3 linked regions of the Sporichthya polymorpha DSM 43042 genome follow. The protein of the gene in region 1 interacts with the protein of each later gene in a pairwise test. Links are inferred from orthologs where the notes say so. Each region holds a gene or a part of one and is shown in the gene's direction. Other genes may lie near its edges. The genes, in order: ftsZ, SPOPO_RS0125255 and rlmN.

Region 1 (5,360 bases):
CGGTCCGTGCAGGTCGCCGGGGTCCAGCGGCTCACCGCCGAGCGGGTCGAACGCGTCGCGCAGGTGCCGGCGGGGGAGCCGCTCGCCCGGCTCGACACGGCCGCGATCGCGGCCCGGGTTCGGACGCTCGCGCCGGTCGCGGACGTCGACGTCGCGCGCAAGTTCCCGAACACCGTGAAGATCACGGTGACCGAACGCACGCCGGTGGCGGTGCTCGACACCCCCGAGGGCCGGCGACTCGTCGACGCCGAGGGCGTGGCGTACGCGCCGGCGGGGGACGCGGCCCGCCGCTTCCTGCTGGTGAGAAGCTCCAACCCGGCCCTGACGCCCGAGGACCTGAGGTCCATCCAGGCCGTCGTCGCCGCCCTGCCGGAGGCGATCCGGGAGAAGGTCGAGGCCGTGCAGGCCGACACGACGGCGGACCTCACCGTCTCCCTCGACGGGGGCCGGGAGATCGTCTGGGGCGCCCCCGAGCAGGCCGAGTTCAAGGCCCGCGTGCTCGACGTCCTGTGGCGGGAGAAGTCCACCCGCGGCGCGAAGCGCTACGACGTCAGCGTCCCCGAGGCGCCCACCGTTAAGCGCTGACCCGCCCCCGTCCGCGGCCGTCCGGGCGACGACCGATCCGAACTCTGACGGGGCGTCAGGTTTCCGCGGCGCGACACGCCACGGATGTCCTAGGTGCGGATGTGCCTCCGCCCTACCTTCATGTCCATCGCAGGTTGACATAACTCTAAACCTCTAGTTGAGGTGGAGAGTTGAGGGAGGGCCTGCGACACGCACCACCCAGCGCACGATCAGAAATTTCCGACGCGAGAGGCACCGGCCGTGGCAGCTCCGCAGAACTACCTCGCAGTGATCAAGGTGGTCGGCATCGGGGGCGGTGGCGTCAACGCCATCAACCGCATGATCGAGGTCGGCCTCAAGGGCGTCGAGTTCATCGCGATCAACACCGACGCGCAGGCCCTGTTGATGAGCGACGCCGACGTCAAGCTCGACGTCGGTCGCGAGCTCACCCGGGGCCTGGGCGCCGGCGCCAACCCCGAGGTCGGCCGCAAGGCCGCCGAGGACCACCGCGACGAGATCGAGGAGGTGCTCCGCGGCGCCGACATGGTCTTCGTCACCGCCGGCGAGGGTGGCGGCACCGGTACCGGTGGCGCCCCGGTCGTCGCGAACATCGCGCGCTCGCTCGGTGCGCTGACCATCGGTGTCGTCACGCGCCCGTTCAACTTCGAGGGCCGCCGCCGCAGCACGCAGGCCGAGGACGGCATCTCGCGGCTGCGCGAGGAGGTCGACACCCTCATCGTCATCCCCAACGACCGGCTGCTCTCGATCAGCGACCGGCAGGTCTCGGTGCTCGACGCGTTCAAGTCGGCCGACCAGGTCCTGCTCTCCGGCGTTCAGGGCATCACCGACCTGATCACCACGCCGGGTCTGATCAACCTCGACTTCGCGGACGTGAAGTCGGTCATGAGCGGCGCCGGCTCGGCACTCATGGGCATCGGCTCGGCGCGCGGTGAGGACCGCGCGATCGCGGCGGCCGAGGCGGCGATCTCCTCGCCGCTGCTGGAGGCCTCGATCGACGGCGCGCGCGGGGTCCTGCTCTCGATCTCCGGCGGCAGCGACCTCGGCCTGTTCGAGATCAACCACGCCGCCCAGCTGGTCGCGGAGGCCGCGCACCCCGAGGCGAACATCATCTTCGGTGCGGTCATCGACGACGCGCTCGGCGACGAGGCTCGCGTGACCGTCATCGCGGCCGGCTTCGACGGTGGCGAACCCCAGCACTACCGCGAGCCTGCCAAGCGTCCGGAGACCGCACCCGCCGAGGGCGCGGTTCCCGCGCCGACGGCCGAGGAGAGCACCGAGGCCGAGCCCGAGCGGATCGGCACCCTCGGCGAGGTCCCGCGCCAGGGCGGCGCCCCGGTGCCGGCCCCGGTCGCGCGCCCGGCCGGCGACTCGCTCGACGACCTCGACGTCCCGGACTTCATGAAGTAACAGTCGGGGGGCTCCGCCCCCCTCCCCCCCCGACCCCCCCGACCCCCCCGACCCCCCCGACCCCCCCGGGTCCCCCCGAAAGCGCAGAACCGTACGCCGAAACCCCCCGTTCCGCGTACGGATCTGCGCTTTCGTGGTGGGTGGGGCGGTGGGGACGGCCGGGCGACGCCGGAGAGGCAGGAGAGGACACTGGACACGTGATCCCGTTGCTGATGCCGTCGTGGCCGCCCGGGGTGCGCGGGGTGTTCACGACGCGGGCCGGCGGGCAGTCGATCCCGCCCTACGCCGAGCTCAACCTCGCGACGCACGTCGGGGACGACGCCCGCACCGTCGCAGCGAACCGTGTCCTGGTCGCGGCGGCGGTGGGCCTGTCCCCGGAGCAGCTCGTCTTCATGGACCAGGTGCACGGCAACGACGTCGCGGTCGTGGACGGGCCGGTGGCCGTACCGCCGGTCGCCGACGCGCTGGTGACCTCGGCCCCCGGGCTCGCGCTGGTCGTGCTGGTCGCCGACTGCGTGCCGGTCCTGATGGCCGATCCGTACGCCGGGGTGGTCGCCGCGGCGCACGCCGGCCGTAAGGGTGTCGAGTCGGGGGTCGTGGCCCAGGCCCTCCGGGTCATGCAGGACCTCGGCGCCGAGCCCGGACGCGTCCGCGTCCAACTCGGACCGTCGATCAACGGCTGCTGCTACGAGGTCCCGGAGTCGATGCAGCGCGAGGTGGCGGCGGCGGCGCCGGGTGCGGTCGCGGGCACCGGCCGGACACGGGCGGGTACGCCGTCGCTCGACCTGCGGCCGGGGCTGGCCGAGCAGTTCGCCGCTCTCGGCGTCCGCGACGTCGGCCTCACCGGCGGCTGCACCCACGACGACCCCGACTTCTTCTCCTACCGCCGGGACGGCGTGACCGGCCGCTTCGCCGGGCTGATCTGGCGGGAACCGGACCCGGCGAGCCGCACCTGATGGAGCGTCGGGAGGAGCTCGCGGCCAACCTCGCCGCGGTCCGGGAGCGGATCGCGGCGGCGTGCGCGGCCGCCGGCCGGGACCCGGCGGACGTGACGTTGATCGCGGTCACCAAGACCTGGCCCGCCTCCGACGTGGAGCACCTGGCCGCGCTCGGGGTCCGGGACGTGGGGGAGAACCGGGACGCCGAAGCCGCCGAGAAGGCCGCAACGGTGTCGGATGCCGGGGTGAGCGACCTGACCTGGCACTTCGTCGGCCAGGTGCAGACGAACAAGGCCCGTTCGGTGGCCCGCTACGCCGATGTGGTGCATTCGGTCGACCGTCCGCGGCTGGTGCGCGCCCTGTCGGCCGGCGCGACCGAGGGCGGCCGTGAGCTGGACGCCCTGATCCAGGTCGACCTCGCGCCGCCCGCTCGCGACGGGTCGTCGAGCAGCCGGGGCGGCGCCGCCCCGGCTGACGTCCGCTCCCTGGCCGACGCGGTGGCCGCCGCCCCGGGCCTGCGGCTGCGCGGGGTGATGGCGGTGGCGCCCCTCGGGGCCCCGCCCGGACCGGCCTTCGAGCGCCTCGCGGCCGTCGCCGCGGACCTGCGTGCGGCCCACCCCGAGGCCCGCTGGATCTCCGCCGGGATGAGTGGAGATCTGGAAGTGGCGGTAGGTGCTGGCGCGACACATGTGCGTGTCGGCTCCGGGTTGCTCGGTAACCGGGCCCTGCGCCCCTAACCTCATTGAACAAGGGGAATTGCTTCTCTAGTGGCTGTGCAGACGCACTCCGGAAGGCAGGCTTCAATGGCCGGCGCGATGCGCAAGATGGGCGTCTATCTCGGGCTGGTCGAGGACGACGAGCGCGACGAGTACTACGACGACCACGTCGAGGAGGAGCGCCGCTACGAGCGCCCGCAGCCGGCCACGCGACAGCCGATGGAGCCGGTCGCGCGCACGGATGTGCGGGTTCCGCAGCGCCGGATCCCGGCCCCTGCCGCCGCGCCGACTCCGGCACCGTCGCCGGTCGTCGCGGACCCGTACCGCATCATCACGCTGCACCCGCGGACGTACAACGAGGCCCGCCAGATCGGCGAGGAGTTTCGTCAGGGCGTTCCGGTCATCATGAATCTCACGGAGATGGACGACACGGACGCGAAGCGCCTCGTGGACTTCGCCGCGGGACTCGTGTTCGGGTGCCACGGGGCCATCGAACGGGTGACGCAGAAAGTGTTTCTGCTCTCTCCCGCGAACGTCGATGTGAGTGCCGAGGACAAGGCCCGCATCGCTTCCGGTGGCTTCTTCAACCAGAGCTGAGTGGCGTCCGATAAGGTCGCCCTCGTTACTCTGCGTAAGAATCTTCGAAGGGGCGGTGACCTGCGGTGAGTCCAGTGGCGCAGGTCGTGTACTTCGTCCTGTTTGCTTTTCTCATCCTTCTGGTCGCACGCCTGGTGATGGAGTACGTCTTCCTCTTCGCCAGGTCGTACGAACCGAAGGGCGCAGTGGTGGTGGTGCTCGAGGTGATTTACTCCGTGACCGATCCGCCGCTGAAGTTCTTGAGGCGGTTCATTCCGCCGTTACGTTTGGGAGGGGTGTCACTTGACCTATCCTTCCTTGTGTTATTTGTCATCGTCACCATCGGGCTGTCACTCGTGCAGCAAGCGTGACGCGGTACGGTCTATCCCGAACGTCGACGATCACTCTGAGGTGACAGGATGCCGCTGACCCCCGAGGACGTGCGGAACAAGCAGTTCACGACCGTCCGTCTGCGCGAGGGCTACGACGAGGATGAGGTTGACGCCTTCCTCGACGAGGTCGAGACCGAGCTTCGACGCTTGATCCGGGAGAACGACGAGCTACGAGCCAAGCTCGCCGCCGCCACCCGGGCCGCGTCGGCGGCACCGGCCGCTTCCACGACCGCGCCCCAGCCCGTCGTCAAGGCGCCGGAGCCCGCGCCCGAGCCCCCGAAGCCCGCTCCCGCTCCGCCGCCCCCGCCGGCGCCGGCCGCCGAGGCCAGCTCCTCGGACAGCGCGGCGCGCGTGCTGGCCCTGGCTCAGCAGACCGCTGACCAGGCCATCGCGGAGGCCCGGACGGAGGCGAACAAGATCGTCGGTGACGCGCGGCAGCGCGCGGAGGCCATCGAGCGCGAGGCGCGCTCCAAGGCCGACGCCCTGGAGCGTGACGCCCAGGACAAGCACCGTTCGATCATCGGCGTCCTGGAGACGCAGCGCACTGCGCTGGAGACCCAGCTCGACCAGCTCCGTCAGTTCGAGCGCGAGTACCGCAGCCGCCTCAAGAGCTTCCTCGAGGGGCAGCTCCGGCAGCTGGAGAACAGCGCCGAGGGCGAGAACCTCTCGAACGGCCCCCGATCGGCGGCCGCCCGGCCCGCGGCGACCACGCCGCGTCAGCCGATGCGCGGTTTCCTGATCGACGA
Region 2 (5,468 bases), 320 kb from region 1 along the record:
CTGGTCGTGTTCTTCGGGGCGCTGGTCGCCTCGCGCATGTCCGACGACGTGTCCTCCGGCACGGCGCTCGCGGTCGGGGGCGGGCTCGCACTCGGGTGCGTGCTCGCGACCGGGCTGCTGCGCTCGCCCGCGGGGATCCCGGTCGGCTGGGCGATGCAGGTGCTCGTCCTGCTCACTGCGATCGTGGTGCCCGTGATGGTGATCCTCGGCCTGATCTTCGGCGGGCTCTGGATCGCCGCCCTCCGGATCGGGCGGATGGTCGCCGAGGGTTACCCGGGTGGCGGCGGATAGGCTCGCCGCGTTCCGCGCACTGTCGAATCGCACTTGCCTAGGAGTTCCGCGTGTCCGAGAAGACCCTCGTCCTCGTCAAGCCGGACGGCGTGCGCCGCGGCCTGGTGGGCCAGATCCTGTCCCGCTTTGAGGCCAAGGGCTTCACGATCGAGGCGATGAAGCTCCAGACCGTCGACAAGCAGCTCGCCGACCAGCACTACGCCGAGCACGTCGAGAAGGGCTGGTACCCCGAGCTCCGCGAGTTCATCACCTCGGGCCCGCTGGTCGCCCTGATCCTCTCCGGCGACGAGGCGATCACCGTCGTCCGCGGCATCGTCGGCGCCACCGACGGCCGCAAGGCCGCCCCGGGCACCGTCCGCGGCGACTTCTCGCTCTCCAACCAGGAGAACCTGATCCACGCCTCCGACAGCGCCGAGTCCGCCGCCCGCGAGATCGCGCTCTGGTTCCCGGAGCTCTGAGGCACCGCTCCCCGCGCTTCCCTGCACTTCCCGACCGGCCGCTCGCTCCGAGCGGCCGGTCGTTTTTTGTGCCCGTATCGGGCCATAACGGGCGCCCGCCGGAAGCGTGGCTGTGAAGCGCCGCGCCGTCGCGCGTCGCTGCCGTGATCTTGACCTGCGCATGGCTATCGTCGCCTCACACGGGGTATAGCTTCACACCTGTCACACCCGTCACTCTCGCCCCGGAAGGCTCGTCTGATGACAACACTCGAGACACCGCCCACCGGGACGGGACTGGCCCCGGAACACAAGCTCGTCATCGACGACGCCCCGGAGGCGAAGGTCCCGGCCCCCCGGCCGGCCACCCCTGCGCGGAACCCGCTCGGCGGGTTCTCCATGGCCTCGCCGATGTCCAAGTTCGTCGGCCGCGACATCGGGGTCGACCTCGGCACCGCGAACACCCTCGTCTACGTCCGTGGCCGCGGCATCGTGCTCAACGAGCCGTCCGTCGTCGCCATCAACACGATGACGGGCGCGGTCGTGGCCGTCGGCTCCGAGGCCAAGCAGATGATCGGCCGCACCCCGGCGCACGTCGTGGCCGTCCGGCCGCTGCGCGACGGTGTGATCGCGGACTTCGAGATCACCGAGCGGATGCTCCGCTACTTCATCCAGAAGGTGCACCGCCGCCGCTACTTCGCGAAGCCGCGCGTCGTCGTGTGCGTGCCCTCGGGCATCACCGGCGTCGAGCGCCGCGCGGTCATCGAGGCCGCCAGCCAGGCCGGGGCCCGCCAGGTCCACATCGTCGAGGAGCCGATGGCGGCCGCGATCGGTGCCGCGCTCCCGGTGGCCGAGGCGACCGGCAGCATGGTCGTCGACATCGGCGGGGGCACCACCGAGGTCGCGATCATCTCCCTCGGCGGCATCGTGAACGCCCAGTCGATCCGCACCGCCGGTGACGAGTTCGACGAGGCGATCATCAACCACGTCAAGAAGGTCTACTCGCTGATGCTCGGGGAGCGGTCGGCCGAGGAGATCAAGATGACGCTCGCCGCGGCGGTTCCGCTGGCGAACCCGGAGGTCGCCGAGATCCGTGGGCGTGACCTCGTGACCGGCCTGCCGAAGACGATCGTCGTCTCGTCGGAGGACGTCCGCGACGCGATCGCCGAGCCCGTGCAGGCGATCATCGACGCCGTCCGCAACACGCTCGACTCGTGCCCGCCCGAGCTCGCCGCCGACATCATGGAGCGCGGCATCATGCTCACCGGCGGCGGCGCGCTCCTGCGCGGTCTGGACCAGCGACTGTCGGACGAGACCGGGATGCCGGTCGTCATCGCGTCCGACCCGCTGGACTGCGTCGCGCTCGGCGCCGGCAAGTGTGTGGACGAGTTCGACGCGCTGCAGGCCGTGATGGCCCCGCACAACCCGTACCAGCACCGCTTCTGACGCGAGGTCGCTCATGGTCCGCGACACCGCGGCGACGCGTCTCACCCTCGGCGCGCTGCTGGTGGGGGCGTTCGCCCTCGCCAGCATCGACGCTCAGGCCGGAGACGGGTCGTCGCCGCTGCACCCCGTGCGCAGCGCCGCCGCGACGGTGCTGAGCCCGCTGCAGTCTGCCGCGACGACCGTGACCAACCCCGTCGTCCGTATCGCGGGCGCCTTCGGCGGGGCGAACGCCGACGCGCGCCGCATCGAGGAGCTCTCGGCGCAGAACGTCGCGCTCCAGGCGCAGCTTCGCGACGCCCTCGCCCGGGGCACGTACACCGACCGGTCCGAAGCACTCGCCGACATCGCCGCCGCGACCGGCACAAACCTGACGACGGGTCACGTCATCGCCCTCAACGCGATCGACGGCTACTCCTGGACGGTCGTGATCGACCGCGGCCGCGCGCACGGCGTGGTCGTGGACTCCGCCGTGCTCAACGCGTCCGGGCTCGCCGGCCGGGTCCTGTCCGTCACCGAGAAGACCGCCACGGTGCTCCTGCTCGCCGACCCGATCCTCACCGTCGGGGTGCGGGTGACGGACACCGGCCAGGTCGGTTCGCTCGACGGGACCGGCGGCGACCTGCTGCGGCTGAAGCTCTTCAACCCCAACGCGCGCCTCGCCGTCGGCCAGGACGTGCGGACGTTCGGCTCGCCCGGCGGCGCGCCGTACCCCGCGGGCATCCCGATCGGCGAGATCGTCGACATCCAGGGCGCCGGCGGCCCCGCCCCGGTGGCGTTCGTCCGCCCCTACGGCGAACTCTCCGCCCTCGACGTGGTCGGCGTCGTGACTGGCCCTCAGGAGACTGCCCCTCAGGAGAAGCGGTGAGCCCGGCCACCGCCCACGCGCTCCGGCTGACCGGCCTCGCCCTGCTGGGGCTGCTCGCCGCGCTGACGCAGGTCTCGCTGATCGCCCGGCTCGACTGGCCGGGCGCGGGGCAGCCCCAGCTCGCCGCTCTCGTGGTGCTGGCCGTCGCCCTGCGCTCCGGCCCGCGGGCCGGGGGAGTCGCCGGCTTCGGCGTCGGTCTGCTGCTCGACCTGCTCCCGCCCGCCGACCACCCGGCGGGCCAGTGGGCGTTCGTGCTCTGCCTGCTCGGCGCGCTCGTCGGGTTCCTCGCCACGGACGTCGCCGAGTCGGCGCTGCTCGGCATCGCCGTCGGGGGAGTCGCCGCCGCGCTGGCGCCACTGCTGTTCACGCTGCTCGGTCAGCTGCTGGGTGACCCGCGGGCCGGGGTTCTGCACGCGCTCGCGACGCTGCCGTCGGTCGCGCTCTCGACCCTGCTGCTCGCGCTGGTCGTCCTGCCGCTGAGCCGGCGGCGCCGGCCGCAGCCGATCCCGGCCGAGATGCCGCTGGCCCGCGTGCCGCTGGGGGTCCGGTGAGCGAGGGCGTGGCGCGCACCGGGCGTCGCGTCCGGGTGCTGCAGGGAATCGGGCTGTCACTGATGGTCCTGCTCGGGGGCCGGCTGGCGTACCTGCAGTCGGTCGACTCCGACGCGTACGCCGCGGCGGCCGACGCCAACACGATCCGCGAGGTCGTGACGCCGGCGCCGCGCGGCTTGATCCTCGACGTCGCCGGCCGTCCGTTGGTCCAGAACCGGACGCAGCTGCAGATCACCGTCGACCGCACGAACCTGTCACGGCAGCCGGACCGGGGGGCCGCCGTCCTCGACCGGCTCGGCCGCGTCCTCGGCGTGAGTGCCGACGACCTGCGCGCGCAGATCCGTCCCTGCGGGGCCGGTGTGACCGCGCCCTGCTGGAACGGCTCGCCGTACCAGCCCGTCCCCGTGGCCGTCGACGTCGACTCCCGGGTCGCGATGCAGGTCCTCGAGTTCCGCGAGCGGTTCCCCGGCGTCGACGCCGTCTCGGTGAGCGTGCGCAACTATCCGCAGGAGGGCAAGGCGAAGCTCGCCCACGTCCTCGGGTACCTGCAGCCGGCCGACGAGAAGGACGTCGCCGCGCAGAAGGAGGCCGGGCTGCGCGACCCGCGGCTCGGCGTCGCGAACCTCGTCGGGCGCGCGGGCCTGGAGAAGCAGTACGACGCCCTGCTGCGCGGCGCCCCGGGCGTGACGCGGGTGACGGTGGATCACCTGGGCCACGTGCTGCAGACCGTCGAGGCGGCCGCGCCCCGGCCCGGCAACAACCTGCTGACCGCGATCGACGCCAAGGTCCAGGCGATCGCCGAGCGTGCGCTGGCCGAGGGCATCGAACGGGCCCGCAACGTGCCGGACTACCGCGGGCGGAGGTACGCGGCGGACTCCGGCGCGATCGTCGTCCTCGACTCGACGAACGGCGCCGTCGTCGCGATGGCGGGCGCGCCGACGTTCAACCTGTCCGACTGGGTCGGCGGCATCGACGCCAAGACCTACGCGAAGCTGGTGTCGGACCAGGCCGGCACCCCGCTGCTCGCGCGGCCCTACGCCGCGGCCGACCCGCCCGGCTCGCTGTTCAAGGTGATCTCGACGGCCGCGGCGGCGAAGGCCGGCTACGACCTCGACGCGACCTATCCGTGCCCGAGCTCGTACACGGTCGGGAACCAGACGTTCAAGAACTACGAGTCGCACGCGTACGGGAACATCACCCTGGCCCGCGCGCTCGAGGTCTCCTGCGACACGGTCTTCTACAAGATCGCGCACGAGATGTGGCAGCGGGACGGCGCCGAGAACCCCGTCGCCGACCCCGCCGACCCGATGCAGCGCATGGCGGAGATCTTCGGCCTCGGCCGCCCGACGGGCATCGACCTGCCGGGCGAGATCGGCGGCCGGATCGCCTCGCGCGAGTTCAAGCAGTCGTACTGGGAGCAGACCCGCGAGGCGACCTGCGGGCGGGCCGAGGCCGCGAACGCCGACCGCGCCGCCGTCTACGGCGACGACGCCGCGCGCGCCACCTTCCTGCACCAGCTCGACCGGGAGAACTGCATCGACGGCGCCAAGTGGCGCGCCGGCGACGCGGTGAACTTCTCGATCGGCCAGGGCGACACGATGACCACGCCGCTGCAGATGGCGCGCGTGTACGCCGCCATCGCGAACGGCGGGACGCTGTGGCGGCCGCGCGTCGCCCAGGCCGAGCTCACGCCGGACGGGGACGTCGTCCGCCGGTTCGCCCCGGTCTCCGACGGCAAGGTCGACGTCTCGCCGAAGGTCCTCAAGTACCTGCTCGCGGCGTTGGAGGGCACGTCGCGCAGCGGCACCGCGGCCGGGGTCTTCGCCGGCTGGCCGCTGGTCGAGATGCCCGTCGGCGCGAAGACCGGCACGGCCGAGCGCT
Region 3 (5,501 bases), 1.1 Mb from region 1 along the record:
CGGCGTCTTCACCAGCGTCTACCTGCCCTTCCTCGCCGGCTTCGCGATCCTCATGGTCGCGGCGCCGAACGACGGCGCCGAGCGGGTGGCGACGTTCATCCTCGTCGTCGTCTGCAACGACGTCGGCGGCTACGCCGCCGGGGTGCTGTTCGGCAAGCACCCGATGGCGCCGCGCATCAGCCCGAAGAAGTCGTGGGAGGGCATGGCCGGCTCCCTCGTCGCCTGCGCCACGGGCGGCGCGATCTGCATGGCGACGCTGATGGACGACGCGGCCTGGAAGGGCGTCGTGCTCGGCCTCGCGCTCGCCGTCGCGGCGACCGTCGGGGACCTCGGCGAGTCGGTGCTCAAGCGCGACATCGGCGTCAAGGACATGGGGACCCTGCTCCCCGGCCACGGCGGCATCATGGACCGCCTCGACTCGCTGCTGATCGCCGCCCCGATCTGCTGGCTGCTGCTCTCGTTCTTCGTCGACCCGACGCCCTGACGCCGCGGCCCCCTCGGACTCTCGTCAAAAAAGGGTGACACCCCTTACTCGCGAGTAAGGGGTGTCACCCTTTTTTGCACAGCGGTCAGGCGTCGAGGAGTTCGCGGAGTTCGGCGGCCTCGGCGCGGTACTTCGCCTGCTGCTCGGGGTGCAGGACGCGCAGGTTGAACAGGACCTGCTCGGCGGCGGCGTCGCTGCAGTCGAGCAGGGTGCGGACCTGGGTCCGCAACTCCGGCGCGCCGGACCGGACGAGGGCGAGGACGGCGTCGGTCTGGTCGCCGAGGGCGATCAGCGCCTCGAAGATCTCCGCCCGCAGGGCGAGCGCCTCCCGCTCCTCGGCGGTGCGAGGAGCCGGTGTGCCCGTCATCAGCCCAGACCCGGGGCGGGGAACTGCGCGGTGAGGTCGAGGACCTCTTTGCGCACCCGCTCGACGGTCTGCTCGTCGCCCTTCTTCGCGGCCTCGACGACCTCGTCGAACCAGCCCGCGATGGCGTCCATCTCCGCCGGGCCCATGCCGCGCGAGGTGACGGCCGGGGTGCCGATACGGACGCCGGAAGGGTCGAACGGTTTACGGGTGTCGAACGGGACGCTGTTGTAGTTCGTCTCCAGACCCGCGCGGTCGAGCGCCTGTGCCGCGGGCTTGCCGGCGATGTCCTTGTTGGTGAGGTCGATCAGCACCAGGTGGTTGTCGGTGCCGCCCGAGACGAGGTTGAAACCGCGGGAGGCGAGACCCTCGGCCAGCGCCTTCGCGTTCGTCACGACCTGGGCCGCGTAGGTCCGGAACTCGTCGGTCGACGCCTCCTTCAGCGCGACCGCGATGCCGGCCGTGGTGTGGTTGTGCGGGCCGCCCTGCAGGCCGGGGAAGACGGCCTTGTCGAGGGCCTTCGCGTGCTCCTCGGTGCTCATCAGCATCGCGCCGCGCGGGCCACGCAGGGTCTTGTGCGTCGTCGTGGAGATGACGTCGGCGTGCCCGACCGGCGAGGGGTGGGCGCCACCGGCGACGAGGCCGGCGATGTGCGCGATGTCGGCGGCGAGGACGGCGCCGATCTCCTTCGCGATCTCGGCGAACGCCGGGAAGTCGATGGTGCGGGGGACCGCGGTGCCGCCGCAGAAGATCAGCTTCGGACGCTCGGCGAGCGCGAGGTCGCGCACCTGGTCCATGTCGATGCGGCCGGTGTCCTGCCGGACGCCGTAGCGCACGGCGGTGAACCAGGCGCCGGTCGCGGAGACCGACCAGCCGTGCGTGAGGTGGCCGCCGCTCGGCAGGCCGAGGCCCATCACCTTCTCGCCCGGTGAGAGGAACGCCATGTAGATGGCGAGGTTCGCGGGGGAGCCGGAGTACGGCTGCACGTTCGCGTGCTCGACGCCGAAGACGGCCTTGGCGCGCTCGATCGCGAGCGTCTCGATCTGGTCGATGACCTGCTGGCCCTCGTAGTACCGCTTGCCGGCGTAACCCTCGGAGTACTTGTTGGTCAGGACCGTCCCGGTGGCCTCGAGCACGGCCTTCGAGACGTAGTTCTCCGACGGGATCAGCTTGATCGTGTCCGCCTGGCGCCGTTCCTCCGCCGCGATGAGCTCGGCGATCTGGGGGTCGGCAACCGACAGCGCGGGGTCGTTGGCCACGGGTCCTCCTGTGCCGTACGGCACACCTCGGTGGTCACGGAGCCCAGGCGCACGGCCCCGCACTGCAAGCTCCCCGGCGGTGAACTCCGCCTGTGAACGCGCCAGTCGCAGGTCCCAAAGTACCGCCTGGAGCCGACGCCTCCCGGATCGGCTGCGAGAATGGGCGCAATGCCTGCACCCGGTGAGCTCACCCTCGTCGCCCCGCGCCGCGCGAAGCCGCCGCGGCACCTGGCCGACCTCGCTCCCGGCGAGCGCAAGGCCGCCGTCGAGGAGCTCGGGCACAAAGGCTTCCGCGCGAAGCAGCTCGCGACGCACTACTTCACCCACCACAACGCGGACCCGGAGACGTGGACCGACGTCCCCGCGAAGGACCGCGAGGCGCTCGCGGGCGCGCTGTTCCCGCCGCTGCTCACCCCCGTCCGCGACATCACCTGCGACGAGGGCACCACGCGCAAGACCCTGTGGCGGCTGTTCGACGGCGCGCTGGTCGAGAGCGTCCTGATGCGTTACCCCGACCGGGTGACGGTCTGCGTCTCGTCCCAGGCCGGTTGCGGCATGAACTGCCCGTTCTGCGCGACGGGCCAGGGCGGGCTGACCCGGAACATGTCGACGGCCGAGATCGTCGATCAGGTCGTGGCGGCGGCGCGGGCCCTCGACCGCGGCGAGGTGGCGGGTGGGCCCGGCCGCGTCTCGAATGTCGTGTTCATGGGCATGGGGGAGCCGCTCGCGAACTACGCCGCCACCTCCGCCGCGGTCGCCCGGCTGATCGACCCGACGCCGGACGGGCTGGGCCTGTCCCGGCGCTCGGTGACGGTCTCGACGGTGGGCCTGGTGCCCGGCATCGCCAAGCTGGCGAACTCGGGGCTCGGCGTGACGCTCGCGCTCTCGCTGCACGCCCCCGACGACGAGCTGCGGGACACGCTCGTCCCGATCAACACGCGGTACCCGGTGGCGGAGGTCGTGGGCACCGCGCACGACTACTTCGTCACGACGGGGCGCCGGGTCTCGATCGAGTACGCGCTGATCCGCGACATCAACGACCAGGCGTGGCGGGCGGACGAACTGGCCCGGGTGCTCGCGTTCGCGGGGCCCGGCGCCTGGGCGCACGTGAACCTCATCCCGCTCAACCCGACGCCGGGCTCGAAGTGGACGGCCTCCCGGGCCAAGGACGAGCGGACGTTCGTGCGCCGGCTGGAGGCCGCCGGCGTCCCGGTCACGGTGCGGGACACCCGGGGCCGGGAGATCGACGGCGCCTGCGGCCAGCTCGCGGCGGCCGACCTGGAGGCGATCGCCGAGGAGGCGGGGGCGTGAAGACGCCGAACGAACTGATCGGCAAGCACTACACCGACTACTTCGGTCGTGGGCACTCGATCTTCGAGATGGATCCGCCGGCCGAGGCGACCGACCGCGTCCCCGGGCTGCGGATGCTGGAGGCGACGGCCGGCAAGCGCGTCGACGTCGTCAGCTACTTCACCCTCGGCTGCTGGGAGGCGGTGCAGAGCCTCGGCGTCGGGGCCGAGTTCGTCCTGTCCGCGCGGGAGCCGAACGAGGCGCACCTGAAGTCCCTCGCCGCGGCGGCGATCGCGCACTGCGGCACCCCGGACAGCCGGCTCGACCGGGGCTCGGTCGTGCAGCTCGACCGGCCGTGGCTGCCGGGGTCGGAGTGCGACCGACTGCTCGTCACGTTGCCCTACCCGTACGGGCCCGAGCTCGAGTACTGCCGCTGGAAGGTCCGCGGTCAGAACTGCACCGCGCGTGTGCTGTGGCTGATGCCGATCACCGCGGCCGAGGCCGCGATGGTCGCCCTCGACGGGGTCGAGGCGCTCGAGGCCCGGTTTGAGGAGGTTGGCGTCAATTTCGCCGATCCCGCTCGCTCCTCAGCGGTCTGAGCCCGCGGAATGATTGCGTAAAGCCGCGCATCGCCGCCTTCGGCGTCCTCCGACACTGCGAGGATGCGGTCCGTCCTCCACCTCCTCCGCCGGACGACGTTCGGGATCACCCCCGAACTGCTCGTCGACGTCGAGGACGCGGGCGGCGCGACGGCCTGGCTGGAGCAGCAGCTCGATCCCGGCTCGATCGACGACGGCACCTGTGCCGCGGCCCTGGCCGCCTGGCCGTTCGCGACCACCGACCCGCAGGTCAACCACGCCACGATGGGCGCGGGCAACGCGACGTCCATGGAGGACCTGGTCCGCGCGACCCTCGCCCGCCAGATCTGGTCACGGCGTCAGTTGTTCGAGGTGATGGTCGACTTCTGGTCGAACCACCTGAACATCACCTGCCCGAGCGGGACGGTCTGGGCCACCAAGGCCTGGGACGACGTCCACGTCGTCCGCGCTCATGCGCTCGGCCGGTTCGAGGACATGCTGCAGGCGTCGGTCACGTCGCCGGCGATGCTGCTCTACCTGAACAACGCGCAGTCGCGCGGCGACGCGGTGAACGAGAACTACGCCCGCGAACTGCTGGAGCTGCACACCGTCGGCCTCGACGCGGGATACTCCCGCCGCGACATCGTGAACGCCGCCCGCGCCCTGAGCGGCCTGTCGGTGTGGGAGCGCAGCGACAAGGCCGCGGCGATCTCGCTCGGCACCTTCCGCTACCGGGCGGACTGGCACTACGTCGGTCCGGTCTCGGTCCTGGGCTGGTCGCACCCCAACGGCGACGCCGCCGGGGGAGTCGAGGTCGCGCGGTCCCTGATCACGTACCTCGCCCGCCACCCGGCGACCGCCGAGCGGATCGCCCGCAAGCTCGCGGTCCGCTTCGTCCGCGACAAGCCGCCCGCGGCGCTGGTGCGCCGCCTGGCCCGGGTGTACCTCGACTCCGACACCGAGATCGTGCCGGTGCTGCGCGCGTTGTTCACCTCGGACGAGTTCGCCGGCTCGGTCGGGGCGAAGGTGCGCCGGCCCGCGGAGATCGTGATCGCCGGCTGGCGCGCGCTCGGGGCGCAGCCGATCCCGGGCTGGCTCAATCGCAACAATGCCGTCGCGCAGCTGCGTTGGACGCTGTCGGAGATGGGCAACGCCCCGCTGGGGTGGCCGGCACCCGACGGCTACCCGGACGTCGCCGCCGCCTGGAAGGGCGCGGGTCTGACGCTGACCGCGTGGAACGCGCATCTCACCGCCGCCTCGCACCGCCTGAACAACGGCGTGCTGTGGCCGGACCTCGTCACGCACTTGCTCGACGGCGCCGTCCCGACGAGCTGGGGTGGCCTCGTCGACACTCTGACGGCCCGTCTGCTACCCGGTCAGCGGGTGACTCCCGCGCACCGGGCGGCGTTCCTGGCCTTCCTCGCGGACGCCGCCGACGCCGCGGACCCCGCCGCGCTGCGCCCGCAGGACCTGAAGGCACTGCTGCCGGTCCTGGTCGCGCTCGTGCTCGACAGCCCGTACTGGAG

What was found.
Region 2: the proteins of ftsZ (region 1) and SPOPO_RS0125255 interact in binary tests that used the Escherichia coli proteins (3 or more experiments, as listed by UniProt). The link is inferred for Sporichthya polymorpha DSM 43042 from one-to-one orthologs.
Region 3: the proteins of ftsZ (region 1) and rlmN interact in binary tests that used the Escherichia coli proteins (3 or more experiments, as listed by UniProt). The link is inferred for Sporichthya polymorpha DSM 43042 from one-to-one orthologs.

The regions. Positions count from the first base shown.
Region 1 is NZ_KB913029.1:4,920,884-4,926,243, reverse strand. What follows is about bases 108-2,908. They hold ftsZ (cell division protein FtsZ), read left to right. Parts: upstream 108-825; coding sequence 826-1,992; downstream 1,993-2,908. Other genes in these bases: pgeF (peptidoglycan editing factor PgeF), read left to right, coding at 2,190-2,908; SPOPO_RS31385 (cell division protein FtsQ/DivIB), read left to right, coding at 108-585. In the rest of the region: more of SPOPO_RS31385, read left to right, coding at 1-107; more of pgeF, read left to right, coding at 2,909-2,948; SPOPO_RS0123760 (YggS family pyridoxal phosphate-dependent enzyme), read left to right, coding at 2,948-3,667; SPOPO_RS35980 (cell division protein SepF), read left to right, coding at 3,734-4,243; SPOPO_RS0123750 (YggT family protein), read left to right, coding at 4,309-4,593; SPOPO_RS31380 (DivIVA domain-containing protein), read left to right, coding at 4,642-5,360. UniProt on the Escherichia coli protein: Essential cell division protein that forms a contractile ring structure (Z ring) at the future cell division site. The regulation of the ring assembly controls the timing and the location of cell division.
Region 2 is NZ_KB913029.1:5,237,198-5,242,665, reverse strand. Bases 239-3,147 are described here. They hold SPOPO_RS0125255 (rod shape-determining protein), read left to right. Parts: upstream 239-1,124; coding sequence 1,125-2,171; downstream 2,172-3,147. Other genes in these bases: mreD (rod shape-determining protein MreD), read left to right, coding at 3,033-3,147; mreC (rod shape-determining protein MreC), read left to right, coding at 2,185-3,036; ndk (nucleoside-diphosphate kinase), read left to right, coding at 342-749; SPOPO_RS0125265 (DUF4233 domain-containing protein), read left to right, coding at 239-291. In the rest of the region: more of SPOPO_RS0125265, read left to right, coding at 1-238; more of mreD, read left to right, coding at 3,148-3,587; mrdA (penicillin-binding protein 2), read left to right, coding at 3,584-5,468. UniProt on the Escherichia coli protein: Forms membrane-associated dynamic filaments that are essential for cell shape determination. Acts by regulating cell wall synthesis and cell elongation, and thus cell shape.
Region 3 is NZ_KB913029.1:3,801,713-3,807,213, forward strand. Bases 1,405-4,346 are described here. They hold rlmN (dual-specificity RNA methyltransferase RlmN), read left to right. Parts: upstream 1,405-2,275; coding sequence 2,276-3,418; downstream 3,419-4,346. Other genes in these bases: SPOPO_RS0118435 (serine hydroxymethyltransferase), read right to left, coding at 1,405-2,107; SPOPO_RS0118445 (suppressor of fused domain protein), read left to right, coding at 3,415-3,996; SPOPO_RS30430 (DUF1800 domain-containing protein), read left to right, coding at 4,060-4,346. Outside these bases: SPOPO_RS0118425 (phosphatidate cytidylyltransferase), read left to right, coding at 1-484; SPOPO_RS30425 (hypothetical protein), read right to left, coding at 570-851; more of SPOPO_RS0118435, read right to left, coding at 851-1,404; more of SPOPO_RS30430, read left to right, coding at 4,347-5,501.